One region of the Pseudomonas multiresinivorans genome, then DNA from elsewhere that is predicted to be linked to it. Evidence: predicted binding sites of a transcription regulator. Region 1 holds the regulator's gene; each other region holds the start of a gene.
What was found. The regulator sigma-54, encoded in region 1, starts transcription at its own class of promoters, with help from an activator protein. The targets are predictions, from matches to a motif close to ANTGGCATNNANNTTGCTNT.

Region 1 (5,081 bases):
CGTCACTCGCCTTCGTCGAAGTAGTTGTTGATCAGTTCGACCAGCGCCTTGAGCGCCTCGTCTTCCTGCTCGCCTTCGGCAGCGAGGTGCAGATTGGTGCCCTTGCCGGCAGCGAGCATCATCACCGCCATGATGCTCTTGCCGTCTACCGTACTTTCCGGATTGCGCCCTACGCGAACCTGGCAGGGATAACGTCCCGCCACGCCGACGAATTTGGCCGCCGCACGGGCGTGCAGGCCAAGCTTGTTGATGATGGTGATTTCGAGGGCGGGCATCGCGAGGGGCTGTCCTTTTGTTGTCTGTCGCTGCTTAGCTCAGGTCGCGGTGGCGAATCTGTACGTTGGTGAGGGTTTCCTTGAGGGCCTGACCGATGCGCTCGGCAATATAGGTCGAGCGATGCTGGCCACCGGTGCAGCCGATGGCGATGGTCACATAGGCCCGGTTGCTCGCGGCAAAGCGCGGCAGCCACTTGTTCAGGTAGGCGAGGATGTCCTGGTACATCTCCTCGACATCCGGTTGTGCCGCCAGGTATTCCTGAACTTCTACTTCCAGCCCGGTGTGCTCGCGCAGCTCCGGTTTCCAGTAGGGATTGGGCAGGCAGCGCACGTCGAACACCAGGTCCGCGTCCACCGGCATGCCGCGCTTGAAGCCGAAGGATTCGACCAGGAAGGCGGTGCCCAGTTCGGGCTTGTTCAGCAGGCGCAGCTTGAGTACGTCGCGCAGCTGGTACAGGTTGAGATTGGTGGTGTTGAGCTTGAGATCCGCCAGGTCGGCGATCGGTGCCAGCAGGTGTGTCTCGTCGGCGATGGCTTCGGCCAGCGAGCGGCTGTCGGTGGTCAGCGGATGGCGCCGGCGGGTCTCGGAGAAGCGCTTGAGCAGCGTTTCATCATCGGCATCGAGGTACAGCACGTCGCACTGGATGTGCTTGTCGCGAGCTTCCTGCAGCAGCTCGGGGAAACGCTGCAGCTGGCTGGGCAGATTGCGCGCGTCGATGGAGACGGCGACCTGCGGGTGCAGCAGCTCGGTGTGCAGCAGCGCGCGCTGGGCCAGGTCCGGGAGGAGGCTGGCCGGCAGGTTGTCGATGCAGTAGAAGCCGTTGTCCTCGAGTACGTTGAGCGCGGTGCTCTTGCCCGAGCCGGACCTCCCACTGATGATGATCAGGCGCATGATCAGTGCCCGTTGTTCTGGAAGTCCACGACGATCCGGTACAGGTCCTCGCCGTTGGCGGCGTGACGCAGGCGGTCGCGGACGTCGGAGCGGTCGAGCATGGAGGCAATCTGCCGCAGCAGTTCCAGGTGCTCCTCGGTGGCGGCTTCGGGCACCAGCAGCACGAACACCAGATCGACCGGCGCGCCGTCGAGGGCGTCGAAATCTACCGGGTGATCCAGGTGCAGGATGGCGCTGATCGGTGACTGGCAGCCGGGGAGGCGGCAGTGCGGAATGGCGATGCCATTGCCGAAGCCGGTGGAACCCAGGCGTTCCCGGGCCACCAGGCTGTCGAAGATGTCTTGGGAATCGAAACCCGGCAGCTCGCGAGCCACCAGGTTGGCGATTTGTTCGAGGACACGTTTCTTGCTGCCGCCCGGCACGTTCACGAGGGAACGGCCGGGGGTCAGGATTTGCTCAAGTCGGATCATAGGGAGGGGTTAACGGACGCCAACACCTTGCTGGCGTTCGAGGTATTTTTCCTTGTGCTTGATCAGTTGGCGGTCGAGCTTGTCGGTGAGCAGGTCGATGGCCGCGTACATGTCTTCATGTTCCGCACAGGCCACCACTTCGCCCCCGGCGATGTGGAGGGTGGCTTCAATTTTCTGCTTCAGCTTCTCGACCTCCATGATGACCTGAACATTGGTGATCTTGTCGAAGTGGCGCTCCAGTCGGCCAAGTTTCTCGCCGACATAGTCGCGCAGGGCGTCGGTCACATCCAGTTGATGTCCACTGATGTTGACTTGCATACCGCTTTCTCCTTGTTGCCCGTGTGTAAGTGGCAGGTTATGGGGCCTGCCGCCGGAACACCTTGGCGTGGATCAACGTCACACCAGCCGCTTGCGCTCGCTCGAGGGAGAGATTCCTAGGGACTCCCGGTACTTGGCGACGGTACGACGTGCCACTTGAATGCCCTGTGCTTCCAGTAAACCAGCGATCTTGCTGTCACTCAATGGCTTTTTCGGACTTTCCGCCGCGACCAGTTTCTTGATGATCGCGCGGATCGCGGTGGACGAGCACTCGCCGCCCTCGGAGGTGCTGACGTGGCTGGAGAAGAAATACTTCAGCTCGAAGATGCCACGCGGCGTGTGCATGAACTTCTGCGTGGTGACGCGTGAGATGGTCGATTCGTGCATGCCCACCGCTTCGGCGATGTCATGCAGGACCAGCGGTTTCATCGCCTCTTCGCCGTACTCGAGGAAGCCGCGCTGGTGCTCGACAATCTGGGTCGCCACCTTCATCAGGGTCTCGTTGCGGCTCTGCAGGCTCTTGATGAACCAGCGTGCTTCCTGCAACTGGTTGCGCATGAAGGTGTTGTCGGCGCTGGAGTCGGCGCGGCGCACCAGGCCCGCATACTGCGAGTTCACGCGCAGGCGCGGTACCGCTTCCTGGTTCAGCTCCACCAGCCAGCGCTCGTTGTGCTTGCGCACGATGACATCCGGAACCACGTATTCGGCTTCGCCGGATTCGATCTGCGAACCGGGGCGCGGGTGCAGCGACTGGATCAGCTCGATGGTCTCGCGCAGCTCGTCTTCCTTGAGCTTCATGCGTCGCATCAGCTGGCTGTAGTCGCGGCTGCCGAGCAGGTCCAGGTGGTCGTTGACCAGGCGGATGGCCTCGGCCAGCAGGTAGGTCTTGGTGGGCAGCTGGCGCAATTGCAGGAGCAGGCACTCGCGCAGGTTGCGCGCGCCGACGCCGGCGGGTTCGAGCTGCTGCACACGGCGCAGGACGACTTCCACTTCGTCCATCTCCAGGCCCAGTTCAGGGTCGATGGAGGCGAGGATGTCCTCCAGGGATTCTTCGAGATAACCGTCGTCGTTGATGCCGTCGATGATGCTCAGGGCGACCAGGCGATCGGTGTCGGACATCGGCGCCAGGTTCAGTTGCCACAGCAGATGGCTCTGCAGGCTTTCGCCAGCGGAGGTGCGGGAAGTGAAGTCCCACTCGTCGTCATCGTTGCTGGGCAGGCTGCTGGCGCTGGTCTGGTAGATGTCTTCCCAGGCGGTGTCGACGGGCAACTCGTTGGGGATGCGCTCGGCCCACTGGTCCTCGTCGAGGCTGTCGGCGTTGGGCGTGGTGCTTTCCTGGAAGTTGTCCTGGGAGTTGTTGCTGGTGCCGTTGGCGCCCGATTCGGCGCCGTCGGCCATGGGATCGCTGTTGTCGTAGTCCTCGCCTTCTTCCTGGCGCTCCAGCATCGGGTTGGACTCCAGGGCTTCCTGGATTTCCTGTTGGAGGTCCAGCGTGGAGAGCTGGAGCAGTCGGATGGCCTGTTGCAGCTGCGGGGTCATCGTCAGCTGCTGGCCCATCTTGAGGACTAGCGATGGTTTCATGGCTGGAACTAGGCACCTTGTTCGCTGGCGCAAAGCGCGCCATATCCACGACTACGGACGCCGGGGCGCCGCGAGGAAGCAAATTATATGCCTGAGTTTGGACGCTTTGCCTAGGGGCTGTCGACCTTTCGTTACAACCCGGTTGCGCCGGGGTGGATGGGGCAGCCGAATACGTCGCGGAGCGGCCGACGAACCGGCCGCGCGAGGAGGGAGAGGCGGGGTGGCCGCGCCCAGGCAGGGCGCGGCGCAGGGCCTTAGAGGCGGAACTCGTGGCCCAGGTAGACTTCCTTCACCAGGTCGTTGGCGAGGATGCTCTCGGCGCTGCCTTCGGCGATCAACTGACCGTCGTTGACGATGTACGCCGTCTCGCAGATATCCAGGGTCTCGCGGACGTTGTGGTCGGTGATCAGCACACCGATGCCCTTGGCCTTGAGGTGATGGATGATCTGCTTGATGTCGCCCACGGAGATCGGGTCGACGCCGGCGAAGGGTTCATCCAGCAGGATGAACTTCGGCGAGCTGGCCAGGGCGCGGGCGATTTCCACGCGGCGACGCTCACCGCCGGAGAGGCTCATGCCGAGGTTGTCGCGGATGTGGTGGATGTGGAACTCCTCGAGCAGGCCCTCCAGGGCTTCCTGGCGGCCGGCACGATCGAGGTCGCTGCGGGTTTCGAGGATCGCACCGATGTTGTCCGCCACCGACAGCTTGCGGAAGATCGAGGCTTCCTGCGGCAGGTAGCCGATGCCGGCGCGCGCGCGGCCGTGCATGGGCAGGTGGGTGACGTCCTGCTCGTCGATGCGCACGACACCCTGATCGGCGCGAACCAGGCCGACGATCATGTAGAAGCAGGTGGTCTTGCCCGCTCCGTTGGGGCCGAGCAGGCCGACGATCTGCCCGCTCTCGATGCTCATGCTGACGTCGCGGACGACTTGCCGGCTCTTGTAGCTCTTGGCGAGGTGCTGGGCGGTTAGCGTAGCCATTACTGCGCTTGATCCTGCTTTTTCTTGGGCTGGATGACCATGTCGATACGCGGGCGCGGCGTGGTCACCTGGGAGCCGGTGGCGCGGCCTGCGTTGACGATCTGGCGCTGGGTGTCGTAGACGATCTTCTCGCCTTCGAAGGTGTTGCCTTCCTGGATCACCTTGGCCTGGTCGATCAGCACGACGCGGTTCTGGGTGACGAAGTACTGGATCGTCAGGCCGTAAGCCTGGGTGATCTGCTTGTCCGGCGCCGGCTTCTGTTCGAAGTAGGCGGGCTTGCCGACCGAGGTGACGACTTCGATGTCACCATTCTTGTTCTGCTTGAGCGTGACGGTGTTGCCAGTCAGCTTCATGCTGCCCTGGGTTACCACCACGTCGCCGCGATACACGGCTACGCCCTGCTTGTCATCCAGTTCGGCGCTGTCGGCCTGGACCCGGATCGGCTGTTCCCGGTCGGTGGGAAGAGCCCAGGCGGCAGTGCTGCCGATAGCGGCGGCGAGGCTGAAAAGAAGGGGGAGGGTGTTAACGAGCCTCATGCTGACCTCTTACGTTGGACAGCAGGAGC
Region 2 (5,081 bases), 110 kb from region 1:
CACCGGCGAGCGCAGCGCCCTGAACTTCCTCCAGCTGCTCTCCGGCACCGCAACCCGCGCTCGCCACTACGCCAACCTAGTGGACGGCACCGGCGTGAAGCTGCTCGACACCCGCAAGACCCTGCCCGGCCTGCGCCTGGCGCAGAAGTACGCGATCACCTGCGGCGGTTGCCATAACCACCGTATCGGCCTGTACGACGCCTTCCTGATCAAGGAAAACCACATCGCCGCCTGCGGCGGCATCGCCCAGGCCATCGCCGCCGCCCAGCGGATCGCCCCAGGCAAGCCGGTGGAAATCGAGGTGGAAGACCTGGAGGAGCTGCGCCAGGCACTGGACGCCGGCGCCGACATCGTCATGCTCGACGAGCTGAGCCTGGACGACATGCGCACCGCCGTCGCCCTCACCGCCGGCCGCGCCAAGCTGGAAGCCTCGGGCGGCATCACCGAGAGCACCCTGCGCACCATCGCCGAGACCGGCGTGGACTACATCTCCATCGGTACCCTGACCAAGGACGTCAAGGCGCTGGACCTGTCGATGCGCCTGAGCTAGTAATCGCCCCGGCAGGCGCGCCTGCCCTCGCCTACGCTTCCAGCCAAGCGCCTGAATTTACCTAGGCGCTTTCCTACAGCTGGCGAAAGGAGGCACTGGCGCAATGGCGGGCAAGATTCTGCTGACCGGGGGCTGCGGCTATATCGGCTCCCATATCTGTCTGGAACTGATCGAACAGGGTTATCGGCCCGTTGTGCTCGACAACCTGAGCAACAGCTCGCCCGTCCCGCTACAGCGCATCGAGCAGCTCACCGGACAGAGCATTCCCTTCGTCAGGGGCGACGTCCGCGACGAGATCACCCTCGACCGGCTGTTCAACGAATACGCCATCGACGCGGCCATCCACCTCGCCGGCGTCAAATCCGTCGCCGAATCGGTGGCCGACCCTATCGCTTACTACCAGACCAACTTCACGGGCACCGTCACCCTGTGCCAGGTCATGCAACGCCATGGCGTGAAGCGCTTCATCTATAGCTCTTCGGCCACGGTGTACGGCCTGGCGGCCGAGAGCCCGATCCGAGAAGACGCACCCACTGGCCCCGCCAGCCCCTATGGCCAGTCCAAGCTGATGGCGGAAATCGCCCTGCGCGACATCGCCCATGCCGACCCGCAGTGGACCATGGCCATCCTGCGCTACTTCAATCCGGTGGGTGCCCACGCCAGCGGGCGCATCGGCGAAGATCCCAACGGCATCCCCAACAACCTGATGCCCTACGTCTCCCAGGTCGCCACCGGCAAGCAGCCTTTCATCCGCGTATTCGGCAACGACTACCCCACCCCGGACGGCACCGGCGTGCGCGACTACCTGCACGTCGTCGACCTGGCCAACGCCCACCTCAGCGCCCTGCGCTGGCTGGACGGCGCCAGCGGCGCAAAGACCTTCAACATCGGCACCGGCCGCGGCTACAGCGTGCTGGAAATCATCCGCGCCTATGAAAAAGCCTGCGGCCGCGAACTCCCCTTCCAGTTCCTGCCCCGCCGCGACGGCGACATCGCCAGCTACCACGCCGACCCGACCCTGGCGGGCGCAGAGCTGCACTGGAATGCCGCGCGCGATATCGAAGACATGTGCCGCGACGCCTGGAACTGGCAGAGCCAGAACCCCAGCGGCTACGCCTGACTTTTCCTTGAATCGGAAAACAAAAAGCCCCGCTCGAAAGCGGGGCTTTTTGCTGAAGATGGTGCCGGTAAGAGGAATCGAACCCCCGACCTTCTCATTACGAATGAGCTGCTCTACCGACTGAGCTACACCGGCGGCGGTGCGGAGGCTAACACTCCTCCGACAGGGGAATCAATTCATTGGCAACGAACGGAGCACTGTTCAGCGATCAAGTGCGAAATCTGAGAAACGCTGGCTGTCCGGATCGAAACAGGCATGGCCCTGGCGATACACCGACTCCAGATCAACTCTGATGCAAGGCTCCTGTGATTTGGCATGGAGCATCGGTATTGCTGCCGAACCACGCGGCAATTCACGGTAGAGCTCCGTGCGAAACTGCACTGGCTTCTCCCCGTTCAACAGCCCTTTTACATGCTGATTCAGGAATGCCATTTTTTCCTGCGGCACGGGCACGTAGACCAGAGAAGGGGTAAAGCCCGAGTAACCGTCGATATCTTTGGAATTCACACCGGCGTCCACCATACCCTCCCGGTTAAGGGCATAAAAGGTGTCGAAAACCTGCACAACCACGATCGGTCGAGAATAGAAGATGGTATAGACCCCACCCAGCAAACAGAGCAACTGTACCGTCGCAATGATCCCCAAGTCCCGCGTCAGCTCGCGGATTGGCTTGGCGCGGTTGAATACGATCAGGGTCAGCGTGGGCCCCAGCACCAGATCGACCGCCACGAGAATGCGCATGCCTTCCCATCCGCCAGCGGCATCGAACAGAGCGCCGGGGAACCAGCAGAAATACATCACGCCGGTAATGATCAGCAGCAGAACGAAGCTGATTGCCAGATGATAAAGAAATGCGATCCAACGATTGCGCGGCAAGGCCACCCACTGCATATCCGCTCCACCCTGTAGAAAATGACACTATAAAAAAAGCCCCTTCGAAAAGGGGCTTTTCTTGCTCAGGTGCTTGTCGAGATATCAGACTTCGGCAAGACCACTGTCAGGCACTTAGCGGCACTCGCTCGGAGCGAACTGAGCCGGCAGGGAACCAAGAGTCATGCCAGCAAAACCACGAGCGGTGGCAACGGCATTAGTAGTGCTGGAGCATGCCCAGTCAATATTGCCACGAGCCGGCGGAGTTGCGGCAAAGTTAGTGCCCAGCAGAACACGAGCAGCGCCGGTGTCAATGAACGGGGTGTATCGCAGGGTCGGAGTAGCAACACCAACGTTGCCCAGGTTGGTATCGTTGAAGGTAACGGTCACCTCACCCAGAGTCGCGCCAGCAGCAGCAATGATCTGAACGCTGTTTACGTACTTACTGCGCGCACCAACACCACCTGACTGAGCGTTGAAGGCGGTAGCAGCGGCAATGACTTCAGCCTCAGTAGCAGAGCTATCACCAATGAGCGACTTGGCAGCACCAGCCAGGTTGATACCTTCAACAACACGACCACGAATGGTGTAGTCCTGGTAAGCCGGCAGGGCGACAGCAGCCAGAATACCGATGATCGCAACCACGATCATGAGTTCGATCAGGGTAAAGCCTTTTTGAGCCTTCATAGTTCTCTCCAGGTTTGTAAGAGGTCGCAGGACCTGATCGTATGAAAGCAGCTTCCATGCCAAATCCAAATCACGCAGCTAATCTGACCTCGACACCAGAAAGAACCTCTTTCTTAACCTGAAATTTCGCAGGAAGTGACGTTTTTTGACACCTGCGCGCACGAGATTTGGCAGCACAGTGCAACTACGCTATAAGGCACAAAACCTCTGGCTGACCCATCCCCATGAACGATCAGGTCGTATTGTCCGGTCTTGCCCGGCAACTGGTAATTTCAGAACTGCTCGATGAGAAAAGCGCCCAACAAGCGCAACAGCAGGCCCAGCGCAACAAGCTGTCGCTGGTCACTTACCTGGTACAGAACAAGCTGGTAAAAAGCCGCCCCCTGACCGAGCTGGCGGCCGAGCAGTTCGGCGTGGCCTTCTGCGATCTAACCAGCCTGGACCGTGAGAGTTTTCCCAAGGAGTTGGTGAGTGAGAAGCTGGTCCGACAGCATCGCGTACTTCCACTCTGGCGCAGGGGCAACAAGCTGTTCGTCGGCGTTTCCGATCCGACAAACCATCAAGCCATTACCGATGTCCAGTTCAGCACCGGCCTGACCACCGAGGCCATCCTCGTTGAAGACGACAAACTCGGCGATGCCATCGAAAAACTGTTCGAAAGCGCTACCGGAGGGCTGGACGACCTGGGCGACATCGACCTCGATGGCCTGGATATCGAGAACGCCAACACCGAGGCGAAGGAAGAGACAGGTGGCGATGCTGACGACGCACCGGTGGTCCGCTTCGTCAACAAGATGCTGCTGGACGCTATCAAGGGGGGCTCGTCCGACCTGCACTTCGAGCCCTACGAGAAGATCTACCGCGTACGCTTCCGTACCGACGGCATGTTGCATGAAGTGGCCAAGCCACCCATTCAGTTGTCCAGCCGAATCTCCGCACGCCTGAAGGTCATGGCCGGCCTGGACATTTCCGAGCGCCGCAAGCCGCAGGACGGGCGGATCAAGATGCGCGTGTCGAAGACCAAGTCCATCGACTTCCGCGTCAACACGCTGCCAACCCTATGGGGCGAGAAGATCGTGATGCGGATCCTCGACTCCTCCAGCGCGCAGATGGGCATCGATGCGCTGGGCTACGAGGAAGCACAGAAGCAACTCTACCTGGACGCACTCAAGCAGCCCCAGGGCATGATTCTGGTGACGGGCCCTACCGGCTCGGGCAAGACCGTATCGCTCTATACCGGCATCAACATCCTCAATACGCCGGATATCAATATTTCCACCGCCGAAGACCCGGTGGAGATCAACCTGGAAGGCATCAACCAGGTCAACGTGAACCCGCGCCAGGGCATGGACTTCGCCCAGGCCCTGCGCGCCTTCCTGCGCCAGGACCCGGACGTGATCATGGTCGGCGAGATTCGCGACCTGGAAACCGCCGAGATTGCCATCAAGGCCGCGCAGACCGGCCACATGGTGATGTCCACCCTGCACACCAACAGTGCCGCCGAAACGCTGACCCGCCTGCTGAACATGGGCGTCGCCTCGTTCAACCTGGCCACCTCGACCAACCTGATCATTGCCCAGCGCCTGGCGCGCAAGCTCTGTCCGCACTGCAAGAAGGAACACGATGTTCCGCAGGAAGCGCTTCTTCATGAAGGCTTCCCGGCCGACAAGATCGGGACGTTCAAGCTGTATTCCCCCGTCGGGTGCGACAATTGCAAGGGTGGATACAAGGGGCGCTTGGGTATTTATGAAGTGGTTAAAATCACGCCAGCGCTGCAACGCATTATCATGGAGGAAGGCAACTCCATTCAGATCGCGGAGCAAGCCCGCAAAGAAGGCTTCAATGACCTGCGCA
Region 3 (5,081 bases), 890 kb from region 1:
GCTGAGATGAACCAGACCTGGCTGCTGTTCGCCGGTATCGGCGGCATTCTCGTTCTCGCCTCGCTGGTCGGCGCGGTACTGCGCTGGCGCGCGCCGGCGGGGCCGCACGCGGTGATCGACAACCTCAACGCGCGGATCAACGCCTGGTGGGTGATGGTCGCGGTGATCGGCTGCGCCTTCGCCCTCGGCTACTGGGCGGTGATCCTGTTGTTCTATGGTGTGTCCTTCTACGCCCTGCGCGAGTTCCTCACGCTGATGCCGACCCGGCGCAGCGATTACCCGGCGCTGGTCGCGGCCTTCTACTTCGTGCTGCCGATGCAGTACCTGTTGATCGGCATCCAGTGGTATGGGCTGTTCTCCATCTTCATCCCCGTCTACGTGTTCCTGCTGCTGCCGATCCTCGCCTCGCTGGGCGGCGACTCCAAGCACTTCCTCGAACGCGCCTCGAAGGTGCAGTGGGCGCTGATGCTGGCGGTGTTCTGCATCTCCTACGTGCCGGCGCTGCTGACCCTGAACATCGAGGGTTACGAGGGCCGCAACCTGCTGCTGATCGCCTTCCTGGTGATCGTCGTGCAGTTGTCGGATGTGCTGCAGTACGTCTGCGGCAAGCTCTTCGGCAAGCGCAAGATCGCCCCCAACCTGTCGCCGTCCAAGACCCTGGAAGGCTTCGTCGGAGGCGTGGCGCTGGCGACCCTGATCGGTGGCGCACTGTGGTGGATCACCCCGTTCGCCTTCTGGCAGGCGTTGCTGATCGCGCTGATGATCAACATCCTCGGCTTCTTCGGCGGCCTGGTGATGTCGGCGATCAAGCGCGACCGCGGGGTGAAGGACTGGGGCCACATGATCGAAGGCCACGGCGGCATGCTCGACCGCCTGGATTCGGTGTGCTTCGCGGCGCCGGTGTTCTTCCACTTCGTGCGGTATTGGTGGACCTGATGCGGGTATTACCTTCGTAGGACCGTAGGGCACATAACCTGCAACAGGTTATCCGCCAGCTACTCTGCGGCGGATAACGCTGGCGCGTTATGCGCCCTACGGGGCTGTAGGGGCGGACTCCGTCCGCGACGAGCAATCTGCCGTGCGGTTCGCGAGCAAGCTCGCTCCTACGAAGAGCACGCTGGAGCGACCGGCTTACTGTAGGAGCGAGCTTGCTCGCGAACGATCGCCGTACGGGCTCCACCCATCCTGCGTAAAGCGGTCCGTAGCACTCAGAAGATGCTGCTCACCTCTCCCGACGCCAGCACCTTCGCGTCGATGACCTTCTGGCTGCGCAGGTTCTTCACCCGGATCACCTCGTCCTGCTTGCCGTTGGCCAGCGCCTCGCCGACGGCGCTGGCCTGGATGCCGTCCTGGCTGGCGACGATCTTCACCTGCTGGCCACGGCGCACCAGCAGCACGCCGTCGAGTAGCGCCGGGCTCAGCGGCTGGTCGGCGCGGATGCGGCGGCGGGCGGTCTTGCCGGCCACCTCGGCGATATCGGTGAAGTAACCCCGCGAGCTCTTGCCCAGTTCCACCGGCGCGAGCTTGAGTCGCGCCGCGTCCAGCGTCTGGCCGCGCTCGATCTCGCCGCTGGCGACCACGGTCGGCAGGTACACGGTGGGTTGGCTGATGAAGGTCACCGGCCAGCCGGCTTGCCCTGTGCAGGAGGCTTCGAAGCGTCGTCGCGCGGTAATCGCAGCAGGCGTTTCGAGCACACGCAGCTGCGGGCCGCCAGGGCAGGCAGCGAGCTTGCCGAGGCTGTTGGGCAGGTTGCTGTTTACCGTGAAAGTCATGCCTTTCCATCCGGCTTTGCGTGCGGCTTCCTTCAGCTCGGCGGCGACCTGCTGCTGCGCGGCGGCGTCGAGTTGCGCACGCGCATCCTGCGCATGCGCGAGGGCGGGCAGCAGCAGGAGGAAGCAGGCGGAAAGGGCCTTTCCGCATCCCGTCGCGCGGCACGTCGAAAGCGGAAAAGGCGCGTTGCATGCGCTGTTCTTTCCTGTGCGTAAAGCCTTGTAAATCAGTGGCATGAAGCGATATTCCGGGGTGGGCATGCTTTGTGCTCTATCGCTGCGCACACCGAAAGATGGCCGAACGACGAGAGCGGGTTGCGCGAATGAGTATACGGTTTGACGAGACCCTGGGTCTCCACGAGAGAGCCCTCTCGCTGCACATGCAGCGCAGCGAAATTCTGGCCTCCAACCTGGCCAACGAAGACACCCCCGGCTTCAAGGCGCGGGACATCGATTTCGCCGCCGAGATGCAGCGGCAGGGCAATCCGTCGGCATTGCTGGCCAGCGCAGGCCCGCAATCGATGGAGCTGAAGTACCGCATTCCCAACCAGCCTTCCCAGGATGGCAACAGCGTCGAGCTGGCCACCGAGCAGGCGGAGTTCTCGCGCAACGCGATGGATTTCCAGACCAGCCTGACCTTCCTGACCATGAAATTCCGCGGCCTCAAGCAGGCCATCGAAGGACGCTGACGCCATGGCATTCGATTCCATCTACCGCATTGCCGGCTCGTCGATGAACGCGCAGACCGTGCGCCTGAACACCGTGGCCAGCAACCTGGCCAACGCCGACTCGGCCTCCGCCAAGCCCGAAGACGTTTATCAGGCGCGCAAGCCGATGTTCGCCGCCGTCTACGACAACGACCAGCTCACCCGCGGCGCCGGCATGGGCGGCGCCCACGTACAGGTGCTCGACGTGGTCACCTCCGGCCGCGCCCCGCAGCGCCGCTACGAGCCGGGCAGCCCGCTGGCCGACGCCACCGGCTACGTCTACTACCCCGACGTCAACGAGATCGAAGAGATGACCGACATGATGTCCGCCACCCGCAGCTTCGAGACCGGTGTGGAAGTGCTCAACCGGGTCAAGAGCATGCAATCCAGCCTGCTGAAACTGGGAGACGCCTGATGAGCACGGTGAACAACGACACCAGCGGTACCAGCACCAACGGCACGTCGTCCGGCACGCCCAAGCAGGCGGTGAATCTCGGCGAGATGGGCGACATGGAGAACAGCTTCATCACCCTGCTGGTCGCCCAGGTGCAATACCAGGATCCGACCAAGCCGGTGGACAGCACCGAGTTCATCAACCAGTACTCGGCCATGGCCCAGGTGAAGAGCATGCAGAACATGACCACCCTGCAGCAGAACAACCTGGTGCTGATGGACAACCTGCAGACCCTCACCGCCGCCGGCCTGGTCGGCCAGGAAGTGAAGGTCAGCGCCGACAGCCTGCAGCTGGACGGCGACAAGGTCAGCGGGCAGGTCAACCTGGAACACGCCTCGGCCACCACCGTGCTGCAGCTCACCGACGCCAACGGCGTACGCACCGACATCACCCTCGGCCCGCAGGAGCCGGGTGCCGTGCCTTTCACCGTGGACCCCGAAGCGCTCGGCCTGAAGCCGGGTAAATACACGCTGGCGGTGAAGACCGAGAGTGGCGAGACACCGGGCATCGAGGTGTCCGGGTTGGTTCACAACGTCCGCGTCAGCGCCGACGGCCCGGTCCTGGACGTCGCGGGTGCCGGTTCCGTGCCGTTCTACAAGATCGTCGAATTCAGCCAGGGCCAGGCCGCCTGAGCGCCTGTTTCCCCCTCTTAGGATGAGCTAACGCCATGAGCTTCAACATCGCCCTGACCGGCCTGAACGCCGTCACCCAGCAGTTGGACACCATCAGCAACAACATCGCCAACTCCGGCACCGTCGGCTTCAAGTCCTCGCGCACCGAATTCGGCAGCGTCTACGCCGACACCAAGGGCATGGGCGTGGAAGTCACCGGCACCACCCAGAGCATCAGCCAGGGCGGCTCGCTGGTGTCGACCAACCGCAACCTCGACCTGGCCATCTCCGGCGGCGGCTTCTTCGTCGTCAAGAGCGGCAACGGCGACACCCAGTACACCCGCGCCGGGGTGTTCAGCCAGGACAATGCCAACTACCTGATCAACGCCACCGGCCAGCGCCTGCAGGGCTACCCGACCGACGCGGCCGGCAACCTGCTGGTGGGTACCGTGTCCGACCTGCAGGTGAAGACCGCCAACCTGCCGGCCAAGGCCACCGACAAGCTGGAGTTCGTCGCCAACCTCGATTCCAACGAAAAGGTGCCCACCGTTGCGCCGTTCGATCCGCAGAACGTGGCGACCTACAACTCCACCTACACCAGCAAGATCTACGACTCGCAGGGCAAGGAGCACACGCTGACCCAGTACTTTGTACTGACCGGCAGCAACACCTGGGACGCGCATTACGCAGTGGATGGAAATGCCGTGGGCGCCACCCAGTCGCTGACCTTCGCCCCGGACGGCTCGCTGTCCACGCCGATTGCCGCGGTACCGGTGAGCTTCAACCTGCCGGGCGTCAACCCGATGAACATCGCCCTCGACTACACCGGCACCAGCCAGTACGGCTCCGATTTCGTGGTCACCACCAACCGCACCACCGGCTACGCCGCCGGCGAGCAGACCGGCATCGCGGTGGAGAACGACGGCAAGGTCTACGTCAACTACAGCAACGGCCAGCGCATGCTGCAGGGCCAGGTCGCGTTGGCCAACTTCGTCAACACCGGCGGCCTGCAGAACCAGAGCGGCACCGCCTGGACCGAGACCTCCGCCTCCGGCGCCCCGCTGATCGGCGTGCCCGGCATCGGCCAGTTCGGCTCGCTGTCGGCCGGCAACCTGGAAGGCTCCAACGTCGACATCACCCAGCAACTGGTGGGCCTCATGGAAGGCCAGCGCAACTACCAGGCGAACACCAAGGTGATGACCACCGACAAGGAGCTCACCCAAGTGCTGTTCTCGGCCATCTAAGCGCCTTCTTACGATCTTCTGCGGTGTTGGAAGTATCGAGGCTCGGGCATTTCCCTCTCCCTAACCCTGGCTGCGCGCCCCGCTCCGAAGGGAGAGGGGACCGTTCGGAGCAGGATGAAACCATGGCATCAGCCGGCACGGACAAACTCCCTCTCCCTTCAGGGAGAGGGCTGGGGAGAGGGGTTCTCCACGCAATAAGTCCACATGGTCTTCTAACTCAAAAGATCACAAACAGGCTCTAAGGACTCGTCATGGATCGTCTCGGCTACACCGCGATGACGGCGGCCAGCCGCAGC

Region 2: G4G71_RS27605 (pilin) is a predicted target of sigma-54. The motif match lies at 3,272-3,291, and genes of this name have one in related genera.
Region 3: flgB (flagellar basal body rod protein FlgB) is a predicted target of sigma-54. The motif match lies at 2,023-2,042, and genes of this name have one in related genera.

Annotation. Positions count from the first base shown of each region.
Region 1 covers NZ_CP048833.1:5,940,426-5,945,506, reverse strand. The annotation lists gene G4G71_RS27160 (HPr family phosphocarrier protein) at 3-275, opposite strand; gene rapZ (RNase adapter RapZ) at 310-1,167, opposite strand; gene ptsN (PTS IIA-like nitrogen regulatory protein PtsN) at 1,170-1,637, opposite strand; gene hpf (ribosome hibernation-promoting factor, HPF/YfiA family) at 1,647-1,955, opposite strand; gene G4G71_RS27140 (RNA polymerase factor sigma-54) at 2,034-3,536, opposite strand; gene lptB (LPS export ABC transporter ATP-binding protein) at 3,791-4,516, opposite strand; gene lptA (lipopolysaccharide transport periplasmic protein LptA) at 4,516-5,052, opposite strand; gene lptC (LPS export ABC transporter periplasmic protein LptC) at 5,039-5,081, opposite strand, start outside.
Region 2 covers NZ_CP048833.1:6,047,154-6,052,234, forward strand. The annotation lists gene nadC (carboxylating nicotinate-nucleotide diphosphorylase) at 1-550, shown strand, start outside; gene galE (UDP-glucose 4-epimerase GalE) at 654-1,670, shown strand; tRNA gene G4G71_RS27595 (tRNA-Thr) at 1,730-1,805, opposite strand; gene G4G71_RS27600 (hypothetical protein) at 1,872-2,561, opposite strand; gene G4G71_RS27605 (pilin) at 2,676-3,227, opposite strand; gene pilB (type IV-A pilus assembly ATPase PilB) at 3,452-5,081, shown strand, end outside.
Region 3 covers NZ_CP048833.1:312,865-317,945, reverse strand. The annotation lists gene G4G71_RS01475 (lysophospholipid acyltransferase family protein) at 1-5, shown strand, start outside; gene G4G71_RS01470 (phosphatidate cytidylyltransferase) at 7-936, shown strand; gene flgA (flagellar basal body P-ring formation chaperone FlgA) at 1,209-1,772, opposite strand; gene flgB (flagellar basal body rod protein FlgB) at 2,093-2,458, shown strand; gene flgC (flagellar basal body rod protein FlgC) at 2,463-2,891, shown strand; gene G4G71_RS01450 (flagellar hook capping FlgD N-terminal domain-containing protein) at 2,891-3,562, shown strand; gene flgE (flagellar hook protein FlgE) at 3,598-4,785, shown strand; gene G4G71_RS01440 (flagellar basal body rod protein FlgF) at 5,037-5,081, shown strand, end outside.